DNA from 2 places in the Turicibacter sanguinis genome. Region 1 is predicted to be linked to the other one. Evidence: riboswitches for the same ligand, from Rfam matches in the RefSeq annotation. Region 1 holds a riboswitch; the other holds the start of a gene.

The links. Region 1 has a riboswitch for cyclic di-GMP ahead of HLK68_RS08240 (NPCBM/NEW2 domain-containing protein). Riboswitches for the same ligand answer to the same signal wherever they lie in the genome.
Region 2: it holds a riboswitch for cyclic di-GMP, as region 1 does, so the genes downstream of both, HLK68_RS03130 (prepilin peptidase) here and HLK68_RS08240 (NPCBM/NEW2 domain-containing protein) in region 1, are expected to answer to the same signal.

Annotation. Positions count from the first base shown of each region.
Region 1 covers NZ_CP053187.1:1,707,586-1,715,434, reverse strand. Annotated here, with positions in the region: gene HLK68_RS08240 (NPCBM/NEW2 domain-containing protein) at 1-6,242, opposite strand, end outside; cyclic di-GMP riboswitch class I at 6,455-6,541, opposite strand; gene HLK68_RS14710 (hypothetical protein) at 6,768-6,893, shown strand; gene HLK68_RS08235 (hypothetical protein) at 7,098-7,496, opposite strand; gene gltB (glutamate synthase large subunit) at 7,736-7,849, opposite strand, start outside.
Region 2 covers NZ_CP053187.1:639,333-647,181, forward strand. Annotated here, with positions in the region: gene HLK68_RS03105 (PilN domain-containing protein) at 1-168, opposite strand, end outside; gene pilM (type IV pilus assembly protein PilM) at 179-1,324, opposite strand; gene HLK68_RS14660 (prepilin-type N-terminal cleavage/methylation domain-containing protein) at 1,411-1,899, opposite strand; gene HLK68_RS03120 (type II secretion system F family protein) at 1,981-3,183, opposite strand; gene HLK68_RS03125 (GspE/PulE family protein) at 3,195-4,883, opposite strand; gene HLK68_RS03130 (prepilin peptidase) at 4,976-5,641, opposite strand; cyclic di-GMP riboswitch class II at 5,694-5,777, opposite strand; gene HLK68_RS03135 (transglycosylase domain-containing protein) at 6,034-7,849, shown strand, end outside.

The DNA.
Region 1 (7,849 bases):
TCCATTGCTTGATTAATAGTGGTTTGTAAAAGGGCAATACTTTCTTCTGTATAACCTTCTAAATCAATCAGGTTCGCCTGCTCTACTAATTCAATTAATAATTCGTAATTTGTTGCCACAATTAATTGTTCTAAAGCTTGTGCCAATTGAGTTGTTAATTCATTGATAATTTCTTGCGTATAACCCGCTGCTAATTGTTCATTAACCCTTGTGACAACCGAGATTAATTCACTCCAAGATGCTTCTGTATAATGGTTTGCATTTAACTCACTGATGCTTGTTAGTAAATCATCGAGTTGTGTTCGATCAATTCCCACACTTTCACTGTTGGCAAAATGTAGTTTTGTATCTCCCCAAGTGGCGTGATCTGATCCATCACCATTTCCACCATCTTTAACGACTAGTTTAAGTTGTTTTGCTCCAGCGATGCTAACTTCAACATATTTTTTAGCATCACGTGAATTCATGACCCCACTATCAAAGGCTAATTCATTATCAACAAAGACTTCAAATTGTACACTTCCAACACTTCCATGCATGGCACGATCTACCCCGACATATGCTGAGAAAATATCGTAGTTTTTGTCACTTAAGTCATACATAATTGTTGCCGTTGAGTGGGCTCCAATTCCTCGTTCGTAAGTTGCAACCGTTCCATCTTCGTTTGTTAAGCGTAATGTATTTGAGCTTGCCGATTGATCTTTTTTTGTACTTCCATAGCTTTGTTTAGCTGAAGTCCAATCATAATCTGTTAAGTAGTCGAAGTCTTCTAAGTTGACAACCGAAATATGGCGCGTTTTTTCAACTGTATTACCATCAGAGTCTGCAACTTTATAATGAATGCTATACACTCCTGGTTGATTAAAGTTGATGCCTTCTAATCCACTCACGATGACAGACGGTGTTATATCACCATCTTCTTGATCGATGGCTTGATAAATACCTGCTATATTTTCTAATGTTTCCCCAACTTTAACCGCTATATCTTTTTCAACAGTTAAAACAGGAAGTTTCGCTTGTAACACTTGTTCTGCTTTGACAAAGTAGGCTTCAAATAGTTCATAGGCTGGATAACTTGCTTGAATTTCTTCTTTGAAAGCATTTAGCTTTTCAAACGTATTATAAGCTTCAGCCACTTCTGTTTGTGTTTCATCTGTAAATAATTGAGTTTGAAGTTTTTTCGCAATCTCATCTTGTTTATAGAATGAAACATTTCCTATTGATGCCCACCCTTGATTCGCTTCAACGAAGACAAATTTGACACGACGAACGTCTTGACGATTTAAAGTGAATTGAATGACATCATTAGTATTTCCTGTATAGGTTCCTGCTCCGGCATAGATAAAGTCATTTCCTGTTGCTTCACTTGAAACATAAACTTCAAATTTTGTTGCAAATCCTTTTCCACCACGACGCCCCGCATACGTCATCGTTGCGACATCCGAATTTGTTCCTAAATCGAACACGACTTCATTTTTAAAGGTTGGACTGTTTGGTGAATTTGTTTCCCAATGCGCATTTAAATCTGATGTTATTGCATTTGCAATCACACTACTTCCATAATGTCCGGCATTATTAGAAACTGATGCGACTGGAATTTTAAACATTTCGTTATACGCTGCTAATTGACTAAATTGACCGTATTTTGATTTTATTACTGTAAAATCTTCATACACAACAACATAAGCCGTTTTTTCCACCTTATTACCATCGCTGTCACTAACTCGGTAAGTCACTTCAAAGCGTCCCACTTTATTTTCTTCAAAGTTATTTGAAATGATTTCAATTTCCTCTGTTAAATCTCCATCTTCTGCGTCAGTGGCATTTAATCCTGCCCTAAAATCAACCGCTTCTCCTAAGTAATAGGTTTGATCCATCACCGTTAAGCTTGGTTTAGCATTGTTTGTTGTTAAAATAGGATGAGCAATCACCCCATGATCACTTGTATTTCCATTTCCGGCATCATTGACTTCAATTACTAATTCATTTACACCCTGAACTGGAACTTTAATCGCCACCATATTATCAGCATGACGTAATGTATTCGTTGTCGCTACAACTTCTCCATCGGCTTTAATCACAAATTTAATACTTGAATTGGTTTGTTCAACGATGGTCATATCCACACCGACTAAGGCTTCAAAATAGTCATAGTCTAAGTCTGATAAATCATAGGTAACACTAGATGTTGCATGAATTCGAAGTCCATTTTCAAAGTTTTTAATGTCTCCATTCACACGACCTTTAATATCTGTTTTACGAATTGTTCCATAACCTAACTTAGAGTCTGACCACTGTAAATCTGATAAGTAATCATAGTCACTTACAACGGTTACAAGAATCGTTTTAGTTGCAGTTACTCCGTGATCTTCGACTGTATACTCAACTGAGTAAGTTCCTTTTTCTTCCGTATTAACGGCTCCACTGACAACAATTGAATCCGTCATATCCTCTCCAAGATAGTTTGTTGCCTTCACTAAGTCCATTGGATTGAATGATTCGTGAAGTTTAATGGTATATGTCTCTTGCTGTACATGAAGCGATGGTGATAGCGATTGAATGCTAACAGGGGTTGCTGTGTGTAATGTTTTATCATAAGCAACAACCGTATACTCAACTTGTTCGCCAATAACGGCCTCGGTATCAATAAAGCTATTAGTTGAGGTAAATCCGATTAATTCGCCATTTTTAAAGATTTCATATCCCATGACATCATTTGAGGCACTTTGATTAACATGGAATGTGAGTTTAATTTGATCTGATAATGTCGATAGATTGAGTGCTGTGGTGACATTATCATCAAATCCCGTTCCCTCGTATTCGATGTAATCGTAATTAGCGTACCAAGTCTTCACATTTGGTTTTTCATATTGTCTAGTGAATTCTTTTGTTTCATCTGACACGAAGAATCCATGGCGTTCAAAATGTTCCGTTAAGTCCAACTCTAAAGCAATACTAGAATATTTAGCTAATTGATTTAATTTATCATTAGCTGTATTACTCGAATCTAACACGACATTATTTTCACGATACAGGCTATTTAATTTCCCCCAATAACCTGGATAGATCATTTCAAGTTGCCAAAATACTGCTAATTGTTCAAAATATCCACCTGCATAATAGGCGTTATTATCTGTTGCAATTACATTTTTATAAACGTGGCTTTCAAATGGAATTCGTTTATTTGGTTTATTGTAATAATATGATGAGAACTGAGGAATCATGTTATTCGTCACTTCTCCAATTGTTCGAACGCCAATATCTAAACGGTGCCCCATTTCATGGTCAACACCCCATCCACCAATGCTCGTTAGCATTGAAACCATCACATCGCTTTGAACACCGATATGATTTCCTGCTGCATACATATATCCAAATGGTTGTGCTAAACGGATATTTTCACGTGTATACTTCACATCATGTTGCAGGCTACTTCCGTCTAACCCTAAGTAATCAAATACCATGTCCATATGATCATTGTACATATTAACGGTATTCATTGGGCCAAATTCTTGCTCGATATACGCTGTATAAGCCCCCGTTGCTGTCCCAGTGAATACTAGGTGATCAGAAACAACTTCAACGACATCAATCATTTGACGATCCATTACATCTGGATTAGCGGCCTTATCTGCATCTAGACGAGTTTTATAATCTTTTAGTAAGTCTAAAAATTCTTGTTCATTTGTATTAGCATCCATCATTGGGAATTTTTCAACCCCCTCAGCGAATCGGATAATAGGAGCTTTAGATTGTTGTTCCTCTGTATATGGATTTAAAATATAAACGGCACCACCAGGGGTCACACTATGATTATACCATCCATCATTTTGTGAAACTGTCGGTACTGTAATAACATTTTTCCCAATATGTAAGCTAACTGTTCTTCCCCAATTTGCAAAACTTCCTTCTTGCTGTGAAAAAACTAATTGTGGTAGCGGTTGTCCAGGCTCTGCATCCACATAAACTGTAATTTCTTTACCTGCTAAAGCAACAATTCCTGTTGATTGGAAGTTATCCCCGAATCCAAATTTTAAATTTTGACTGGCGTGAGCATTACGATCCCCATGCTGTTCGGCAACAACTGTTTTAATAGTTTGTAACTCCCCGTTCAAAATATCTTTTGCAATTTGAATCTCTTCTAAGTAAACAGTTGCTAACGGATGTCCTTCAACCTCTGCTTCTAACACTGCTAATTTTTCAATCGTATTATACGCTTCAGATACGGTATCCATTAATCCATCCGTAAATAAGTTTTTCATTTGATTTAAGACAGTATCTTCTTTGTAAACGCGAATATCTCCAATAGATGGTCTATCTTGATAAGCCTCTTCAAAGACAAATTTAATACGTTTTGCTTTGGTCGAATCAAACTTGATTTCTAACATATCATTTGTAACAGTATAACCACCTTCTGAAACTTTTTGGAAATTATCCCCTGATCCGACCGGTGAAATATAAATACTAAACTTGGTTGGAAATCCTTTATTAATTGTTCTCGCCTTATAGGTTAAACGATCGATTTCGGTTGCTTTATCTAAAGTTAATACGACTTCATTCTTAAATGTTTCACTATTAGGGGTTCCTGTCTCCCAGTGAGTTGTTACATCTTCATCAATCGCATAATTTATTGCTGCTCCACCATAACTTCCACCATTATTACTAATATTAGAAATGTTTACACGAAATTGCTCATCATACTGATTGATATAATCCGTATAGAAAGGTGTAAACTTTGACACGTTTGATGTTCCGGATTGAATAACACCAAATTCTATTAATTCTTTTGCTAAATTTAATTTTTCAAGATATTCGTCCGCAAATGGATGATTTTTTGATAATTCGATCAAGGAATTAAGTGCACCAAGAGTTCCAAATTCAGGAGTGATTTCACTCATTGAAGGATCAACGAATAATCGATTCATCATTTCTGATAAGCTATCTTGTTTATAAATTCCAAACTCAGAGGCAACTGCCCAATCTTCATATCCCTTAGTAAACACAAATTTAATTCGACGTGCTTCTGTTGGATTAAATAATATTTCCATCGTATGATTCGTATCAATTGACATTTGTCCACTGGTTACCTTTTCAAACGTTTCTCCCTGGCTAGTTTTTGAAATATAAATTTCAAATTCTTGAGCAAAACCGCGTGAACGATTATTGGTATACATGATTCGGTTAACTGTTGTTAATTCATCCAAGGTCACAATCACTTCATTTGTATGAGTTGATGTATTTTGTTTTCCTGAATGCCAGTTAGTATTGAAGTTACCATCAATTGCTTTAGTAATATCATTCGATGCGTATTGCCCACCATTTGTTGTAATACTTGTAATTTTTTCAGAAGGAATTTTATATAACTCGTCATATGCCTCTAATCGTTCATCCGCTAATGAAGTGAATTTAGATACAATCGCATTCATATAAACAACTTCCATACTCTCAAGTAAAACTCGTGCATTATTAAAATCTTCTTTATACTCATCGTATAAAGGATGATTCATCACTGTGGCTTCGAATTCATTTAATTTTTCAAGTGTATCAACATGGGAACTTAATTCATTTTTTGATTCATTCGTAAACATTTCATTCATTTGTTCAAGAATAGCATCTTCTTTATAGAACCAAAATTCTGAAGCACTCGCCCAATTTTGATTAGCTTCTTTAAAAACAAATTTAATTTTTTTTACTGTCATCGTTGGAAATTTAAATTCTAAAAGATCTCCTGTTGTTTTATGTTCTCCCGTTACTAATAATTGATAATCTTCATCGCTTCCACTTAAAGAACCATAAATTTCGAATTCAGTTGGAAATCCTTTACCTTTTGCTGAATCTTGTCGAGTCGCATAGATTAAACGATTAATGGATTCAACTTCTTCAAATTCAAAGACAACTTCATTTTTAAAGGAAGAATTATTCTGCTTTCCGGTTTCCCAATGAGTTGATAAATTTCCATCAATTGCTTTATCAATTGAACTTGATGAATACTGTCCCCCGTTATTCGTAATCGATTTAATTTGACTTGTTGCTATTTTAAATTGTTCATTATACGATTCAAAGTTACGATAATTTGTTAAGGTAAATGGCGTAATTGTTGCTGTAACACTTTGCATACTTTTTGATTCATTTAAATCGACTACCGTTTCTTTTGCTAATTCACTAGCATAAATGTCGATCATTGGTGAAAAGTTAGATGCTATCAATGATACTGCTAAAATAGCTGATAGTTGTTTTTTCATACTTCGTCCCCCTTGGAAAATTTTTAAGGATTATTCAATAAAACAATGGAATATTCGCCTCTTATCTGACTAAGAAAACTATTCCTGCCTAAGAAAACAAAAAACTACCCTAAAGGGTAGTTACCATCTAATTTAAGCACCACAAAAAGTTCATAACTAATCAACATCATGTTAGTTTTAATCAATTTATGACGAACAAAGAATAGATTTTCTTCGGCAACTGGCTAGCATAGTCTCAATTGACCTTAGCCCCTTTAGCTTTGCGTCTTTGGATTTCTCCAAATTTGCCTATAAAATTTAGGATTTATACATTTTTTCATGCGATTTCTACAACTTTTACGCATTCCCATCATACAAGAAATTCCCAGTGAATGTAAAGTAGAATCTAGGTGTCAAGATTGTCACCCATTTAACTTTAATAGCATTTTATCGAACGCTTCCCCAATAAAAAATTATCTTTTTTATGTCACAATTGAGAATTACTTTAATTTTTTTGGTAAATCATAACGATGAAGGAGGTGACAAATGATGTCAGGAAAAATGCATAAATATAATGAAAAAAAAGTTAAACAACCTGGTAAAGTTTATGAAGCAGGTGAACCTGTTCCAGGAACTGGAGTGACAACTAAGAAAAAAGAACAAAAACATTAATGACATTTAATATCAGTCCTTTTTTACCTCAAAGAAAATGGACTGATTCTCTTAAATTGTAATCAATTTTAATAAACGAATCAGAACCTCAAATAATTAAATAGGCCGCTAATCATTAGCGGCCTATTTAATTTCAATGGAATATCTAAACGCTTTACTCGTCATCTGTGAACCCTTCTTCAAGTATTTTATCATGGCTGGCGCTTAGTTTTGAATATCTTCAAAATAATACTTCACTGAATCTGGTACAAGATAAATATCGTAAATTTCATATCGGTCTTCTTCTGGCCATGGAACAAAGGAGACAAGTATCATTTCCCCATTATCTAACTGCATCATGACGAAGTTTGAATAACTCACTCCTGTTGAGCCTGTCATATTTTTTAATCCTAGAAACTTTTCATACGTTGCCTTTTCTTTGAATAGATCATGAAATAATTCAACATATTCTTTATAAGACTCGTCGTCTGTTTGAACTAAATTTCCTGTTAAAGTTGAAAATAATTGAATGGATGTATGAATCGGTGTTTCCTGTAGATTCTCTTGTCTTTGACACCCTGCTACGATGAACAGTAACATCATGATCATGATTTTTTTTAACATTTCATTCCCCCCTTTAATTCATCACATTTAAGCGCTATTAAATTTCATAATATCAGCTCCTACAAGACATCATGTCCCTTTATATCTCGCATCTTATATTTTTCCCCCTCATTGCAATCATGGTTATCCTTTTCTTTAACATCCTATTCCCCTTACTACTAAAACGATTATACCATTTTTTAACAATATTTATTTATCATTGTATTAAAAAAGTGCTATCTCAAGGATAGCACTTTTGGTTATAGTTCTAATTCATAGTAATCTGATGATGTAATGAGTGTAAAGTTCAATGCCTCTTCTTCGAAGTTAACTAAAATTTTTGAGGCAAGTGTGTTATTTGTTTTGATAACGTA
Region 2 (7,849 bases), 1.1 Mb from region 1:
TTCATCAATTTGGTGATTAATGTTTGAAATTTGAACTTGATTATAGGTAAATGTTCCAATTACAAACAAACCGACGACTCCCACTAAAACATAACTGTAAATATTTTGATTTTTCTGTTTATATCGCTCATTTTGATAGGTACTAAAAAAGTTAATATCTCGTCTCATACCACACCCCCTAAAAGCGAATCATTGCACCAAGTGCATTCGCATAATCTCCTAAAACATCCGGAGTTAACGCTTGATTAACATCCGTTAAACTAATATCTTTAAGTTTTGAAACTGGCGTATTCAAACGATTTTCCATATAAGTTTCTAAGCCTTTTAAGTGCGATAAACCACCTAATAGATAAACATGATCAATCGTATTTCCTACTGCTTTATTGCGATAAAACTGTAACACTCGCTCAAGCTCATATAACATTTCATCAATTGATAGAATGATAGCACGCTGTACGAGATTACTACTTCCAATTTCTCTTAAATCAGCTTCTTGCTTTAAAGATACCGCTGATTTTATTGACATATCCGGTAATTGATTTAATTTTTCATCGATGATTGCGCCACCAGATTTAATTAAACGAGTAAATTGAATATTTTCATCCGTAAAAATATTTAAATCAATTGATTGGGCTCCCATATCAACAAAAGCAACCGTACCTTCTGCTGTCGTAACTTGTTCTAATAAATCGCTATAAGTCGCTAACTTACTAATCGCGTTATAACTCACATCTAACGCATAAGGTTTAAATCCTAATTCTTTTAATAAATCATAATAGCTTCTCGCCATTTTTTCAGGGAATGTAATAACATTTAACTTTAAACGCTTCTCCCCCATGACTTCCACTTCACCTAAAATCACATATTGAATTAAATAATCAGACAAATTAATCGGTAAGAACTGTTGAATCTCATAACGAACAACGGTTTCCATCTCATCTGACGCAACCACTGGAATTAATAACTCACGATTAATAATTTGAGTTGAATTTAAACAACCAATCGCATCCTTAGCTTTCACACCATGATCACTTAATGCTTTAGATAAAGCCGTCACTAATAAACTAACATTTACAATACGCCCGTCTTCAATCGCACCTAGTGGCGTTTCAACTGAAAAACAATTCGTCACCTGTAACTGTTCACGAATATAACGACCTTCGACCACCTTAATGCTCTCTGATCCAAAGTCAAATGAAACAACAGGTTTTAGCATTGGCTTAGATTTCTTTTCTTTAACTTTAGTTGGTGCCTTCTTCTTAAATAAATCCTTAATATCCATCTGCGCTAACTCTTTAAAATCAAACTTCTTTTTCTCAGACATAATCTCTCACCCCATATTTCTAAACTTGATATTGATATAAGAAAGTGTAAAGCCGAAGCTTTACACTCTACTATTAAATAAAATTATTATTGTGCGTAACGATCTTTTGGATTAGGATAAATTTCTACAGCATTAGCTGCATCTACAGTAGCCTGGTCTACTGCTACAGTAGCATTATCATCTTCAACTACTAAAATTTTAACTTCACCATTCCCATTTAATCCCACTAAAAATTCTGTTCCTTGATATGTTTTTGGAGCTGAAACGCCTGCTAAATGACTTTCAACTAAATTAATACTTGTTGGTAAATTTTTTAAATCATAGTAAGAGAATGTTTCTCGAGTTGAAGCATCAGCTCCTGTACCATTGTTTGGTAATGTGATAGTTTCTTCGGCAACTAATGAAGTAACAACTGAATAAATTGAACGTGCATTTCCGATATCAGCTGACACATTTGCTTTTTGACGGATTTGTCCGAATGCTGGTACAGCGATTGCCGCTAAAATGGCGATAATTGCGATTACGATAATTAACTCAATTAACGTGAATCCGCGTTTTTTGTTACGTTTGTTCATAGTTTTTTCCTCCCATAATCTCTACTTTTTATATTCCAACCCAAAGTGTGCATGTCATCTTTAGGGATTGGCCTGAATCATTTACATTTGAGTGTACATCTCAAACATTGGAATCATGATAGCTAAAACAATAGCCCCGATAATGATCCCCATGACTACAATAAGTAATGGTTCAATTAAAGCAGTTGTTGCTTGAATTTGTGCCTCTAACTCATCGTCATAAAAATCGGCTGTTTTATTTAGTATTTCATCTAATGCTCCTGTTTCTTCCCCGATATGAATCATAGAAGATAACATCGGTGGAAAAATTCCAGCATCTTTCATCGGACCGCTTAGTCCCTCCCCTTTAACAAGTTCATCTCGAACTGTTAAAAGGGCTTGTTCTGCGACTGTATTTTGAACAACTTCCGAGACAATTTGAATGGATTGCGCTAATGGCATCCCACTCGAAAGCAGTGTTGATAACGTTCTTGTAAACCTTGAAACAATAATTTTTTGATTCAATGGTTTCACAATAGGCAATGCCAATTTTAATTGACTCATTGTGTATTTCCCATGATCCGTACGTGAATACATTCGATATACGAAGCTGATGGCAAATACACTGACAATCAGCACTAAAGCATTGGATGTCATAAAATCACTTGTCCAAAGGAGTGCTTTTGTTAACCAAGGAAGTTCGACTCCCATCTCATTAAACATTTCGATAAATGTGGGCATGACGAATGTTAAAATAACTGTCACAGCTCCTGCTGCTACAATTGCTAGAATCGATGGATATATCATTGCATTTTTAACTTTAGCATTCATCTTATTTTCTTTTTCATAGTACACAGACATACGTAGCAAAATCGTATCCAAATTCCCGCTGACCTCTCCCGATTGAATCATCTTCAGCAGCAATTCTGGAAACTCCTCTTCATGCTTTGACATCGATTCATACAATGACTCTCCGCGCTGCACATCTTCATGAACCTGTGTTAAAGCTTTTTTAAGTTCAGGATGCGTTAACTGTGTTGACAAGATATCCAAACAGTTATCAATCTGAACTCCGGCATCGACCATCGTGTAAAACTGACGACAAAATACCGCAATATCCTTGAGTTTAACTTTCTTTTTAAGACCCAAATTAATATTTGTACTTTCGATGACTTCCTCAATCATTAAAGGGTAATAGCCATTTGACGAAATAATCGCCAATACTTCATCTTTCGACTTCGCTTCATACACACCTTCTACCTTTTCATTCGTAGAAGTTAACGCGCGATACTTAAACTTCGCCACATACTCTCCCCCTAACGTTCAAAGACTGCCACATCCGCCAACTCTTCAAGCGTTGTGATACCATCCATGACTAATATCTTACATTCATCAGCAAGTAATCTCATATGATGCTGAAGTGAAATTTCTCTCAGTACCGTTGCATCTTTGTTTTGAGCAATCGCTTCTCGATGTGCCTTCGTAATCTCCATAATCTCGTAAATTCCTGTACGACCAATATAGCCAGTCTGTTGACAATGACCACATCCCACTCCCTTATATAAAGTCAGTGGTTTTAATGGATCTTCGCATAAGAAGTTCTTTTCGTGTACTGAAGCTTCATAGGCTTCCTTACAATGCGGACAAATCTTCTTAACAAGACGTTGTGCGATAACCCCCGTAATCGAAGATGCTACTAAGTAAGATTCAACTCCCATATCAACTAAACGATTAATCGTTGTTGGGGCATCATTTGTATGAAGTGTACTTAAAACTAAGTGACCTGTAATCGCAGCACGTGTTGCAATTTTCGCTGTTTCTTCATCACGAATCTCACCAATCATGACAATATCAGGGTCCTGACGTAAAATACTTCGAAGACCACTAGCAAACGTTAAACCAGCTTTTGTATTTACATTAACCTGATTTACACCATTTAACGTATACTCGACCGGATCTTCAACCGTGACAATATTTACTTTATCTGTATTTAAATCTTCTAAAATCGTATATAGAGTCGTTGATTTTCCACTTCCTGTTGGACCTGTTACAAGTATGATGCCGTGTGGATTCGATAAAATACGGTCAAGTTTCTCGATATTTTCGCCACTAAGTCCTAGACGTTCTCGACCAAACTGGTATGATGAACGATTTAAAATACGAATTACAATTTTCTCCCCACTTACAACGGGTAAAATCGAAACACGTAAATCAACATCATACTCTCCAATTCGCATCATAATACGACCATCTTGAGGCACACGTTTTTCAGCAATATTGAGACCTGCTAAAATTTTAATACGTGCAACAAGTGGTGCTAATGATTCAATTCCTAGTGTATTAACTAGACGTAAATCACCATCAATACGATAACGAATACGAATCTCATGTTCAAAAGGTTCAATGTGAATATCTGAAGCACGCATTTCAATTGAGTTTCTAAATAAGAAATCAACCATTTTAACAACAGGTGCATTTTTCACATCTTCTAAATCTTCAATATTGGTTGTCATTAAACGAGTTTGTAATGATTCCTTTGTTAAAGCTTCTGCTGCTTTAGAAACTTCTTCACTCGTATAAATAATCTTAATAAATTTAAAAATATCACTTTTTGGGGCAATGTAAACTTCAACTTCAAGGGCTGTTGCAATTGAGATATCGTCAATCGCAAAAATATTTAATGGGTCAGCCATGGCAACTTTAATTTTATGAACATCCATTTCAAATGGAACTAATCCGTATTTCTCACATAAATTTTGAGAAATAGCCTTAATCGCATGTTTATCAAAATCAATATTATTTAAATTGACTTGCTGAATCCCTGTTTGTTCTTCAACTGCCTCAATAATATCAAGTTCTGTTATAATCTTTTGATCAACTAGAATCTCTCCTAGCTTTTTACCCAGAATCTTTTGATTCTTTAAAGCTTCTTGTAACTGAAAATGATTAATCTTTCCAGCTCGAACTAATATATCTCCTAGACGTCTTTTTTCAGCTAACCCCATATCCTTCCTCCACATGTTGCGAAAATGTCAAAAATTACTACAATTATACAATAAAATAACATTTTCTTCAATATTTTACCTTTTTTCCTAAATTAATAAATTAAATTCAGATAAAATTCTATAATATTTTGTCCCATTAACATCGCAATAAAAGATCCCATTACCAGATAGGGACCAAAAGCCATTTCATCTTTCATTCCTTTTAATTTTAAACTTAATAATATCGCCCCAACGATACCACCTAAAACAAATCCCAAAAATAAAGTAATCACCAATCCTTGAGTTCCAAGATATAAGCCAGCTAATGCTGCAATTTCAATATCGCCTTCGCCCATCCCGCGTGTTAAAACTACAATTAATCCAATCACACCAAATCCAATGAATGCACCCATCAAATCATCTACTGGCCATGCTTGGGATTTAAAACTTTCTATCCCCATAAATAATAATCCGCCTAATGCGGTAATTAAAGTTGTTGATCGATACACATAAGTCGTTTTAAAATCAATCAAACCAATCAAAATCATTAAAACTGTAAAAAATAAATATTTATACAAGTCTAACTGTAAACCATATTTTTGATAAAGAGAAATTCCTATACTTCCTATTAATGCAGAAAGTAATAAACTATCTATGATTTCTTTCTGATTAAAATGTATCTTCCAGCTTGCCATCGGTAGCTCTTCGATTAATCCCGTAGCTGCTATTTTTATCATTGGACCTAGGCAAAGACTCATAATTAAAATAATACTGATCATGTCTAACCGTCCTTTTCTCCTTAATTTTAAGCATAAAAAAAAACGGCTCCACAAAAAAGGCAGCCGGTTGTACCAATAACTCCATATGTCCCAGGTACCCAAATACAGGACATATTTCAACATTTCCAACTAAAATAATATCATCTTTTCAAAAAAACATCAATTTTTTTAGAGTATTTCTATCACAACAATTTTTATTCTTTTACAAATTTTTCATTAATAACTAAAACGATTGCATCAAAAAAATAATCCATTAATTCTCAGAATTCTAATATTATTTAATTAACCCTCGATTCCTGAATTTCAATTAAATAACATTTTTATAACTTTATCCCTTAATTTGTAAATATTTTAGAAATATCTGGATAAACTAACTTCTGAGGTGAAGTTATGTGAAAAAGTTATCCACATTTTTTAAGACCAAATATTTAGTTGTAACAATGATTATGGGAATTGAGTTAGTGGCAATCCTGGGACTAACCGTTTATCAATATTTTAAATATCTCCCTGCCCCAGACATTAACGTCAATACAACCATTACTTTTTATGATTCAGATGGAGAAGTCTTTTTAGAAAAAACATACCCTAAAAATCAAAACTGGGTTACACTCGATGAAATTTCTCCTTACGTGATTGATGGATTTATTGCGACCGAAGACCGTAATTTTTATAATCATATGGGATTTGATCCAATTCGCATTGCAAAAGCCGTTTTAGTTAACATAACGACTGGAAGCAAATCTCAAGGTGCATCAACGATTACCCAACAGTATGCTCGTAATTTATTCTCGGACTTTGATAAAACATGGGAAAGAAAAATTAAAGAGGCATTTTATGCATTGAAGCTTGAAATTGCCTATGATAAGGAGACCATTTTAGAAGGTTATTTAAATACAATTAACTTCGGTCATGGTAACTATGGAATTGAAGATGCAGCCTTATTCTACTTTGACAAACATGCGAGTGAACTCACACTCGAAGAAGCATCTGTTTTAGTTGGGATTCCAAAAGGTCCTAGCTACTACTCTCCACTCATCAACTACGAAAATGCCATGTCAAGAAAACAAATCGTGCTAAAATCAATGCTCGTTGAAGACTATATTACACAAGAAGAATACGATCTTGCGCTTAACACAGAGGCAACCATTATTGGGGAACATCCAGAAGCACTTGAATATGATGCCCCATATTATGTCGATGCTGTTTTAAGTGAAGTGGATAAACTGCTAGATGGACAAATGATGTCCTATCGTCATTTAAATATTTGCACGACGCTTGATCGCGAGATTCAAACTTATGTCAACGATGCTATTGAAGACACGATTAAACAAGAGGGAGTTCAAACAGCCGTCATCGTTATGGACCCTCAAACTGGATATGTGAAAGCTCTCAGTGGTGGAACCAATTACGAAACCTCTCAATTTAATCGAGCGTTATATAGTCGACGTCAAATCGGTTCTATGATGAAGCCATTTCTCTATTACGCCGCCCTTGAGTATGGATTCACCCCTTCAACCACCTTTATGAATGAACCTACATCTTTCACTTATAATGATGGAGCAAACACTTATACACCTGGAAACTACTCAGGTGCCTATGCTTACGACGAAATTTCAATGGCTAATGCCATTGCTGTATCTGACAATATCTTTGCAGTTAAAACGCACATGTTTTTAGGAATGGATGTCCTGTCTGAAACCGTGAAACGCTTTGGAATCGAAGAAGAAATTCCACAGATTCCATCCGCTATTCTTGGAGTTAGTTCAATAAATATTATGGAAATGGCCGAGGCCTATAGTATCTTTGCTAATAACGGACAAAGTGTTGAACGAAAATTTGTAACTGAAATTACAGATGGACGTGGCTTCTATGTGTATAAAGATCAAGCCTCTCAAGGTGAACAAGTTTTAGATCAAACCAAAACGTATATCATGAATGAAATGATGACTGGAATGTTTGATATTAATCAAAACAATCATCTATCTGTAACAGGACTATCTATTATCCCAGAACTTACCCACCGATATGCTGGTAAAAGTGGAACAACAAACACCGATTCTTGGATGATTGGATATACTCCTGAACTTGTGACAACCGTTTGGACTGGATACGATGAAGGTCAGACACTCGATGGTGTTGAAGTCAATCGATATGCCAAAAATATTTGGGCATCTGTCATGGAAAACTCATTAAAAGAAAGTGGATCGA